Collimonas fungivorans: one gene and its partners. The protein of the gene in region 2 interacts with the protein of the main gene of each other region in a pairwise test. Links are inferred from orthologs where the notes say so. Each region holds a gene or a part of one and is shown on either strand. Other genes may lie near its edges. The genes, in order: hfq, rho and nusG.

Region 1 (3,023 bases), 1.3 Mb from region 2 along the record:
AATGGCAAAGCAGACCAAGCAGGCGGTGGCGGAAGCCGATATCGTGATTTTCATTGTCGACGGCCGTCAGGGCCTGACGCCGCACGACAAGACCATCACCGATTTCTTGCGCAAATCCGGCCGCTCCGTGATGCTGGTGGTGAACAAATCCGAAGGCATGAAGTACACCTCGGTCACCGCCGAGTTCTATGAACTCGGCATGGGCGATCCCTACGTCATTTCCGCCGCCCACGGCGACGGCGTGACTGACCTGGTGGAAGAGTCGCTCGACCTGGCTTTCTCCCAGCGCCCGTCGGAAGAGCCTGAGCCGGAAGACAAGGAGCGCGGCATCAAGATCGCCATCGTCGGCCGTCCGAATGTCGGCAAGTCGACCTTGGTCAACACTTTGCTGGGCGAAGAGCGTGTGATCGCGTTCGACATGCCGGGCACCACGCGCGACTCGATCGAGATCCCGTTCGAGCGCGACGGCAAGAAATACACCTTGATCGATACTGCCGGCATCCGCCGCCGCGGCAAAGTTTTCGAAGCTATCGAAAAGTTTTCCGTGGTCAAGACTTTACAGTCGATCTCGGAAGCCAATGTGGTCTTGCTGCTGCTCGACGCGCAACAGGATATTTCCGAACAGGATGCCCACATCGCCGGCTTTGTGCTGGAGACCGGGCGTGCGCTGGTGGTCGGCGTCAACAAATGGGATGGCTTGACCAGCGACCGCCGCGATGAAATCAAGATGGACATGGATCGCAAGCTGAACTTCCTGTCATTTGCGAAATTCCATTTCATTTCGGCGCTGAAATCTACCGGCATCACGCCGTTGATGAAATCGATAGATTCCGCATACGCGGCGGCCATGTCCAACCTGACTACGCCGAAGCTGACACGCGCCCTGATCGAAGCAGTAGAGCACCAGCAGCCGCGGCGCAAGGGTTCGATCCGTCCGAAGCTGCGTTATGCCCACCAGGGCGGCATGAATCCGCCTATCGTCGTGATCCACGGCAACGCCCTGGAGTCGATCGAAGACAACTATAAGCGTTATCTCGAAAAACATTTCAGAGAAACTTTTTCGCTGGTTGGGACTCCATTACGCATCGAGTTCAGATCCAGTCGGAATCCATACGCTCGCCAGGAAAAATAATTTTTTAAAAACACTTTTTCCGAGCAGTAAATCCGAAAATCGTTTACATTCGTAAAACACCCACCGAGTCATTCGCTTAGAATCTTATTGGTTCTATATTTTTAGTTTGCATCTGACTTCTAATCACAACAACACAGTGGAGTAGCCATGAGTAATAAAGGGCAATTGTTACAAGACCCGTTTTTGAACGCCTTGCGTAAAGAGCATGTTCCAGTGTCGATCTATCTGGTCAACGGCATCAAGCTCCAGGGTCATATCGAATCCTTCGATCAATACGTCGTTTTACTGCGTAATACCGTTACCCAAATGGTATACAAACACGCCATTTCAACCGTTGTTCCTGCACGCGCTGTCAATCTGAATCTTGAAGCCGAAGCAGAATAACTATTCACTGTCGGCGAGGGCCGCAGCTACACGAATGTACCCATGCGCGCAGCGCTAGTCGGAGTGGACTTCGGCAAAGGCGACTTTGCCGCAAGTCTGGAAGAACTGTCTTTGCTGGCCAAGTCAGCCGGCGCGGTGCCTCTCGTCACCATCACCGGCAAGCGCAGCAGTCCTGACGCCGCCTTGTTTGTCGGTTCAGGCAAAGCACAGGAAATCGCCGACGCGGTATTTGACGATGAGCTTGAAATAGTCATTTTCAACCACGCCTTGTCGCCAGCCCAGCAGCGCAATCTCGAACGTGTACTGAAAGTAAGAGTGCTGGATCGCACCAGCCTCATACTCGACATCTTTGCCCAAAGAGCCAAAAGCCATGAAGGTAAAGTGCAGGTAGAGCTTGCGCAGCTGCAACATCTGGCGACGCGGCTGATCCGCGGCTGGACTCACTTGGAGCGGCAAAAGGGCGGTATCGGCTTGCGCGGACCAGGTGAAACCCAGCTGGAAACCGACCGCCGTTTGCTCGGCGACCGGGTCAAGGCCCTGCGCGCCAGGCTCGACAAGCTGCACCGGCAACATGCAACGCAACGGCGCGCACGCGGGCGCAGTGCGACTATCTCGATTTCGCTGGTGGGTTACACCAATGCCGGCAAATCGACCTTGTTCAACGCGCTGGCGAAAGCCGGCGTGTATGCCGCGGATCAACTGTTTGCTACGCTGGACACGACATCCAGGCGGGTTTACCTGGGCGAAGCGGGCAGTGTGGTGATTTCCGATACGGTCGGCTTCATTCGTGAGCTGCCGCATCAACTGGTTGCCGCATTCCGGGCAACCCTGGAGGAAACCATCCATGCCGACCTGTTGCTGCACGTGGTGGATGCTGCAAGTCCGGCGCGTTTGGAGCAGATCGAGCAGGTGAACCTGGTGTTGAAAGAAATCGGCGCCGACCATATTCCGCAGATTCTGGTGTGGAACAAGATTGACGCAGCGGAACTGGAGCCGGCGGTCGAACGTGATGAGTATGATAAAATTCAGCGAGTTTTTGTTAGCGCGCAAAAAGGCCTGGGCCTGGATTTATTAAGGCAGGCCATCGCGGAATTCGTGACCGGCAATCGGCCGGGCGGCGATCCGGCGGCCGGCGATCCGGTGGCAACTGTATATCCGTTGCCAGCCGCGGAAAATACGCAGCAGCAGGTGTAAAGCATTGTTAAGCCGTTGTTTCAAAAGTAAGCGCCTCAAACGAGCATTCCCACCTATTTGTTTTATTTACTTAAAGATAACGATCGAATGCTTGGTACCTTATTCAAAAAACTTGGTGTGAAATTTTCGTTGAACGACCCGCAATGGGGCCGGAATTCGCAAAATGACAACAAGCAAAACAATGACGGCAAAAAGCCGAATAACGGCGGCCCGCCGGACTTGGACAAGCTGTGGCAGGATTTCAACCAGCGCCTGGCGCGCCTGCTGGGCAATAAAAACGGCGGTGGCGGCGATTCCAGCGGCGGCGGCTTCA
Region 2 (3,152 bases):
TGCGCTGCACCGCTGCCACGGTGGCATGCGGATCGGCGCTGTCGGCGGCCAGCGCCAGGCTGCGCCTGCCGCCGGCGCGGATATCGTTCGCCACGGTATTCGCCTTGTCGGCCGAATTGACATAGGTGATTGCAACATCCGCCCCTTCTTGCGCCAGCCGTTTCGCTATCGCCGCGCCGATTCCACGGCTTGCGCCGGTGACCAAGGCCACTTTTCCAGTCAGTTTTGACATCGTGTTTCCTATTTAAGTAATGATCGTTATATAATCGTGACTGACGGCGCTTGCTGCTGTCAAGTTATTTTTTAACGATTATTACAAAATTGGATGGCATATGGCTGAACGAGGACGCCCGCGCAGCTTTGACCGCGAAACGGCGCTGCGGCAGGCGATGGAAATATTCTGGGAGCGCGGCTATGAGGGCGCATCGCTGGCCGACCTGATGGCGGCCATGAAGATCAACGCCCCCAGCTTGTATGCGGCGTTCGGCGGCAAGGAAGCGCTGTTTCGTGAAGCGGTGGACTACTACCGCAACACCGAGGGCAGCGCCACCGGCAAAGCCTTGCGCGCGGGCCTGACTGCGCGTGCAGCGATAGAGGGCATGCTGATGGCGGCGGCTATCGTGCTGGCCCTGCCGGGCAAACCGACAGGCTGCCTGGTAGTGCTGGGCGCCACCAACTGCACGCCGTCGAATCGTCCGGTGGATATGTTCCTGCACAATTTGAGAGTGGACTCGGCGCAGGATATCCGCAAGCGCCTGCTGCAGGGCGTGGCCGATGGCGAATTGCCAATCGAAACCGAGGTCGAGCAGATGGCGGCTTATTTCACTACCGTGCTGCATGGCATGTCGCTGCAAGCGCGCGACGGCGCCACACAAGAAGCGTTGCAGGGCGTGGTGCGCACGGCGATGCTGATCTGGCCGGCATCGGCCAGGCGGCAGGCCGCGGCATGACGGCGCTGCCTGCCAGTAAATGAAAAAAGCCTGGTCCATTTGCATGGACCAGGCTTTTACGATTGCCGGTTTTGATCAGCCGCCGCGGCGCATCATGTCGAAGAACTCGGCGTTGTTCTTGGTCGACTTCATCTTGTCGAGGATGAACTCCATCGCTTCGATTTCATCCATGCTGTACAGCAGCTTGCGCAGCACCCAGATCTTTTGCAGCTGGTCAGGCTTGATCAGCAATTCTTCGCGGCGGGTGCCGGACTTGTTCAGGTTGATCGAAGGGTACACGCGCTTCTCGGCGAGGCGGCGTTCCAGGTGGACTTCCATGTTGCCGGTACCCTTGAATTCTTCGTAGATCACGTCATCCATGCGGCTGCCGGTTTCGATCAGGGCAGTGGCGATGATGGTCAGCGAACCGCCTTCTTCGATGTTGCGGGCGGCGCCGAAGAAACGCTTAGGACGTTGCAGCGCGTTGGCGTCGACACCGCCGGTCAGCACCTTGCCGGAGGCAGGGATCACGGTATTGTAGGCGCGCGCCAGGCGGGTGATCGAGTCCAGCAGGATCACAACGTCCTTTTTCATTTCAACCAGGCGCTTGGCTTTTTCCAGCACCATTTCGGCGACTTGCACGTGGCGCGTGGCCGGTTCGTCGAAAGTGGAGGCAACCACTTCGCCGCGCACCGAGCGCTGCATTTCGGTCACTTCTTCCGGACGTTCGTCGATCAGCAGGACGATCATCACGGTGTCGGGATGGTTGGTGGTGATTGCATGCGCGATGTGTTGCAGCATGACCGATTTACCGGACTTCGGCGACGCTACCAGCAGGCCGCGCTGGCCCTTGCCGATAGGCGCGATCATGTCGATGATGCGGCCGGTGATGTTTTCTTCGCCGCGCATGTCGCGTTCCAGCGGCAGCGGCTTGTTCGGATGCAGCGGCGTCAGGTTTTCAAACAGGATGCGGTGCTTGGAGGCTTCCGGCGATTCGCCGTTGACCTTGTCGACCTTGACCAGGGCGAAATAGCGCTCGCCGTCTTTCGGCGTGCGCACTTCACCTTCGATCGAATCGCCGGTGTGCAGGTTGAAGCGGCGGATTTGCGAAGGCGAAATATAAATGTCGTCGGTGGACGCCATGTAGCTGGCGTCGGGCGAGCGCAGGAAGCCAAAGCCGTCAGGCAGGACTTCGAGGGCGCCGTCGCCGAAAATCTGTTCTCCTGATTTCGCGCGCTTTTTCAGGATCGCGAACATCAGTTCTTGTTTGCGCAAACGCGCTGCGTTATCGATGTCGAGGCCGATTGCCATTTCTAGCAGGGCGGAGACATGTAACGCCTTTAATTCAGATAAATGCATAGGTATGAGTGTCCCGGGATGGGAAATATTGGGTGGGGGAGGGAACTGCGTGGTGTAGTTAGTAAAACACAAGTGGCGGTGCGGGCGCACCGCCACGGTTCTTATTATATATTCGAATCAATGAAAGAGGTCAACTGGCCCTTGGCCAGCGCGCCGACTTTTTGTGCAGCAGCGGCACCGTTCTTGAACAGTATCAGGGTCGGGATGCCGCGGATGCCGAACTTGGCAGGCACTGCCTGGTTGGAATCGACGTCAAGCTTGACGATTTGCAGCTTGTCGCCGTAATCCTTGGCGACTTCTTCCAGGATCGGGGCGATCATCTTGCAAGGACCGCACCACTCAGCCCAGAAATCTACCAGGACCGGTTTGTCGGATTTGAGTACGTCTGCTTCAAAAGTTGCATCGGAAGTATGTTTAATATGTTCGCTCATGGTTTCCTCAGTGTGAGGGAAAAAGAATCAATGTGTGCCAAGACGACTTACCATTCCTGCTTGGTGGCTGCCATCGGCGTTCCCTATTCTATTGAATAAGTGGGGATGCCGTGCGCGAATTCAAGTTTTTGTGGGTGCGGTAAGAGGTATTGCGGCGGGATATTCACTAAATCATAACCGATTTTATGAAAAAGTGTGGCTTATGTAATTGGTTATGTAATTATTTGAGGCTGGTTTTCCCGGGGGCTCGCATAAAATGACAGTTAATTGTTGCAAAAATGCGAGAGTTGCAATGCAGCTGTTCCCGCGCTTTCAGTGAGCTACATGCCATCAAAATCCATTCAAATCGTGCCTTCTGCCAACTTCTGGCCGGATGCTGCACGTGCTTTGCTGGCAGCCTGCCGCCAGGCCAGCGGCGACCAGGGGCAGCGTG
Region 3 (3,007 bases), 560 kb from region 2 along the record:
CCGTGACACTCAAGATACAACTTGTACTGGCGTTGAAATGTTCCGCAAGCTGCTGGACCAAGGTCAAGCCGGCGACAACGTTGGTGTGTTGCTGCGCGGTACCAAGCGTGAAGACGTAGAGCGGGGCCAAGTGTTGGCCAAGCCGAACTCGATCAAGCCGCACAAGCATTTCACTGGCGAGATCTATGTTCTGTCGAAAGACGAAGGCGGCCGCCATACACCGTTCTTCAACAACTATCGTCCACAGTTCTACTTCCGTACTACGGACGTGACTGGTTCGATCGAGTTGCCAAAGGACAAAGAAATGGTCATGCCAGGCGATAACGTGTCGATCACAGTAATGCTGATCAACCCGATCGCGATGGAAGAAGGTCTGCGTTTCGCGATCCGCGAAGGTGGCCGTACTGTTGGTGCAGGTGTCGTTGCCAAGATCCTGCCTGACGCGTAATAGCAAAAAGTTGTAATCGCCGCGACCCGGGAAATTCCCGTCTCGCGGCGTTGATGTCTGAATGGTATGCATGCTTGTGAGAAATGAGCTGCTGGCCAAGCCGTCCAGATAAAGTGTTTTAAGCGTAGGGGTGTAGCTCAATTGGCAGAGCGCCGGTCTCCAAAACCGGAGGTTGGGGGTTCGATGCCCTCCGCCCCTGCCACCGATTCAGGTGTAGGGTACTGAAAGTAAACCGCGTATGTCTAACCACCCTGTGCAAACTGTCGGCGAATCCGGCAGCAAGCTCAAAGTAATATTGGCAGTTTTGGCTGTCGTCGCCGGCGTTGTCGGCTTTTATTTTTTGTCGGGCCAGTCTGGTCTGGTGCGCGCTGGCGCCCTGGTTGCCGGTTTGGTGGTGGCAATCGCCTTCGCCTGGACATCGACGCAAGGCCGTGAATTCCTCGGTTTCGCCAAAGAAGCCGTGCGTGAGACAAAAAAAGTTGTCTGGCCGACCCGCAAGGAAGCGATGCAGATCACTGCCATCGTTTTTGCATTTGTGCTGGTAATGGCGATTTTCCTGTGGGGCATCGATAAGCTCCTCGAGGTTTTGTTATACGACGTGATTTTGGGCTGGAAACAATAATGAGCGATAGCACACAAGACGACGCGCAAGGGACGCCGGCAGCAGCAACGCCTTCGGCGGCTGCGGGCAAAAAGCGCTGGTATGTGGTGCATGCTTATTCCGGTATGGAAAAGAGCGTGCAGCGCGCGCTGACCGAGCGGATCGACCGCGCTGGGATGCAGGAACAGTTCGGCCAGATCCTGGTGCCGACTGAAGAAGTGATTGAAGTCAAGAATGGCCAGAAAGCCGTTACCGAACGTCGTTTCTTCCCGGGTTATGTCCTGGTCGAGATGGAAATGACCGACGAAACCTGGCATCTGGTAAAGAACACGAACAAGGTAACCGGTTTCATCGGCGGCAAGTCGAACAAGCCTACCCCGATTCCGCAGCATGAAGTCGACAAGATCATGCAGCAGATGCAGGACGGCATCGAGAAGCCACGGCCTAAGGTCTTGTATGAAGTCGGCGAGCTGGTGCGCATCAAGGAAGGTGCTTTCACCGACTTCAACGGCAACGTGGAAGAAGTGAACTACGAAAAATCGCGCGTGCGCGTGACGGTCACCATCTTCGGCCGCGCCACGCCGGTTGAGCTGGAATTCGACAAGGTCGAAAAAGTATAAGCAGGGTCTGCGCGGAATTCAGCCAGGCAGGAAAGTATTTTTAAGCGCCGTTCGGAGCGTCATGAGGAACCTCATGGAATCCGGAGCAGTAAGAGGAGCCCTATTAGGTTGCAAGATCGAACAGGCGCTAATACTCACAACACTTAGGAGCCATCATGGCAAAGAAAATCATTGGTTTTATCAAGCTGCAAGTGCCAGCTGGTAAAGCAAACCCATCCCCACCAATTGGTCCAGCATTGGGTCAGCGCGGTCTGAACATCATGGAATTCTGTAAGGCATTCAATGCCCAGACCCAAGGTGTTGAGCCAGGTCTGCCGATTCCGGTCGTGATCACAGCGTTCGCCGACAAGTCCTTCACTTTCGTGATGAAGACTCCTCCGGCAACAATCCTGATCAAGAAAGCTGCCGGCATCACCAAGGGTTCGGCAACGCCGCATACCACTAAAGTCGGTTCGATCACCCGCAAGCAAGCGGAAGAAATCGCAACTTTGAAGAAGCCCGATCTGACTGGTGCTGATCTGGAAGCCGGCGTTCGTACAATCGCTGGTTCGGCTCGTTCGATGGGCATCACGGTGGAGGGTCTGTAATGGCTAAGTTAACTAAGCGCGCAAAAGCGATCCAATCTAAAGTTGATCGCATCAAGGCATATCCATTCGACAGCGCTGTTGCGCTGATCAAGGAATGCGCTACTGCAAAATTCAATGAATCGATCGACGTATCCGTCCAGCTGGGCGTTGATGCAAAGAAATCGGACCAAGTGGTCCGCGGTTCCGTCGTGCTGCCAGCCGGCACCGGCAAGACCGTTCGCGTTGCAGTATTTGCTTCCGGCGAAAAAGCCGAACAAGCTAAAGCTGCCGGCGCCGACATCGTTGGCATGGAAGACCTGGCTGAGCAGATCAAAGCCGGCAACATGCCTTTCGACATCGTGATCGCATCGCCAGATACCATGCGTATCGTTGGTACCCTGGGCCAGATCCTGGGACCACGCGGCCTGATGCCGAATCCGAAAGTTGGCACCGTGACTGCTGACGTTGCAACTGCCGTCAAGAACGCAAAAGCCGGTCAAGTGCAATACCGTACCGACAAAGCCGGTATCGTTCACGCAACCATCGGTCGTAAATCGTTTAGCGATGCAGAACTGAAGTCCAACTTGTTGGCACTGATCGATGCATTGAGCAAAGCAAAGCCAGCCACCAGCAAGGGTGTATACCTGCGCAAGATCTCCTTGTCTTCGACAATGGGTGCCGGCGTTCGTGTCGATCAAACGACACTGGCTGCGTAAGTTTAGTTTTAGTATTGCGGGACAGAGTTAAGCGTAGCGGTACTCTGTCCTCAAGT

What was found.
Region 1: the proteins of rho (region 2) and hfq interact in binary tests that used the Escherichia coli proteins (3 or more experiments, as listed by UniProt). The link is inferred for Collimonas fungivorans from one-to-one orthologs.
Region 3: the proteins of rho (region 2) and nusG interact in binary tests that used the Escherichia coli proteins (3 or more experiments, as listed by UniProt). The link is inferred for Collimonas fungivorans from one-to-one orthologs.

The regions. Positions count from the first base shown.
Region 1 is NZ_CP013232.1:2,539,180-2,542,202, forward strand. What follows is about bases 32-2,897. They hold hfq (RNA chaperone Hfq), read left to right. Parts: upstream 32-1,279; coding sequence 1,280-1,516; downstream 1,517-2,897. Other genes in these bases: der (ribosome biogenesis GTPase Der), read left to right, coding at 32-1,132; hflX (GTPase HflX), read left to right, coding at 1,559-2,710; hflK (FtsH protease activity modulator HflK), read left to right, coding at 2,798-2,897. In the rest of the region: more of der, read left to right, coding at 1-31; more of hflK, read left to right, coding at 2,898-3,023. UniProt on the Escherichia coli protein: RNA chaperone that binds small regulatory RNA (sRNAs) and mRNAs to facilitate mRNA translational regulation in response to envelope stress, environmental stress and changes in metabolite concentrations.
Region 2 is NZ_CP013232.1:1,247,434-1,250,585, forward strand. What follows is about bases 158-3,152. They hold rho (transcription termination factor Rho), read right to left. Parts: upstream 2,289-3,152; coding sequence 1,026-2,288; downstream 158-1,025. Other genes in these bases: CFter6_RS05385 (3-oxoacyl-ACP reductase family protein), read right to left, coding at 158-232; CFter6_RS05390 (TetR/AcrR family transcriptional regulator), read left to right, coding at 333-950; trxA (thioredoxin TrxA), read right to left, coding at 2,393-2,719; CFter6_RS05405 (PD-(D/E)XK nuclease family protein), read left to right, coding at 3,044-3,152. In the rest of the region: more of CFter6_RS05385, read right to left, coding at 1-157. UniProt on the Escherichia coli protein: Facilitates transcription termination by a mechanism that involves Rho binding to the nascent RNA, activation of Rho's RNA-dependent ATPase activity, and release of the mRNA from the DNA template.
Region 3 is NZ_CP013232.1:690,415-693,421, forward strand. What follows is about bases 20-2,869. They hold nusG (transcription termination/antitermination protein NusG), read left to right. Parts: upstream 20-1,069; coding sequence 1,070-1,669; downstream 1,670-2,869. Other genes in these bases: tuf (elongation factor Tu), read left to right, coding at 20-448; secE (preprotein translocase subunit SecE), read left to right, coding at 687-1,070; rplK (50S ribosomal protein L11), read left to right, coding at 1,825-2,256; rplA (50S ribosomal protein L1), read left to right, coding at 2,256-2,869. In the rest of the region: more of tuf, read left to right, coding at 1-19; more of rplA, read left to right, coding at 2,870-2,951. UniProt on the Escherichia coli protein: Part of the processive rRNA transcription and antitermination complex (rrnTAC). The complex forms an RNA-chaperone ring around the RNA exit tunnel of RNA polymerase (RNAP).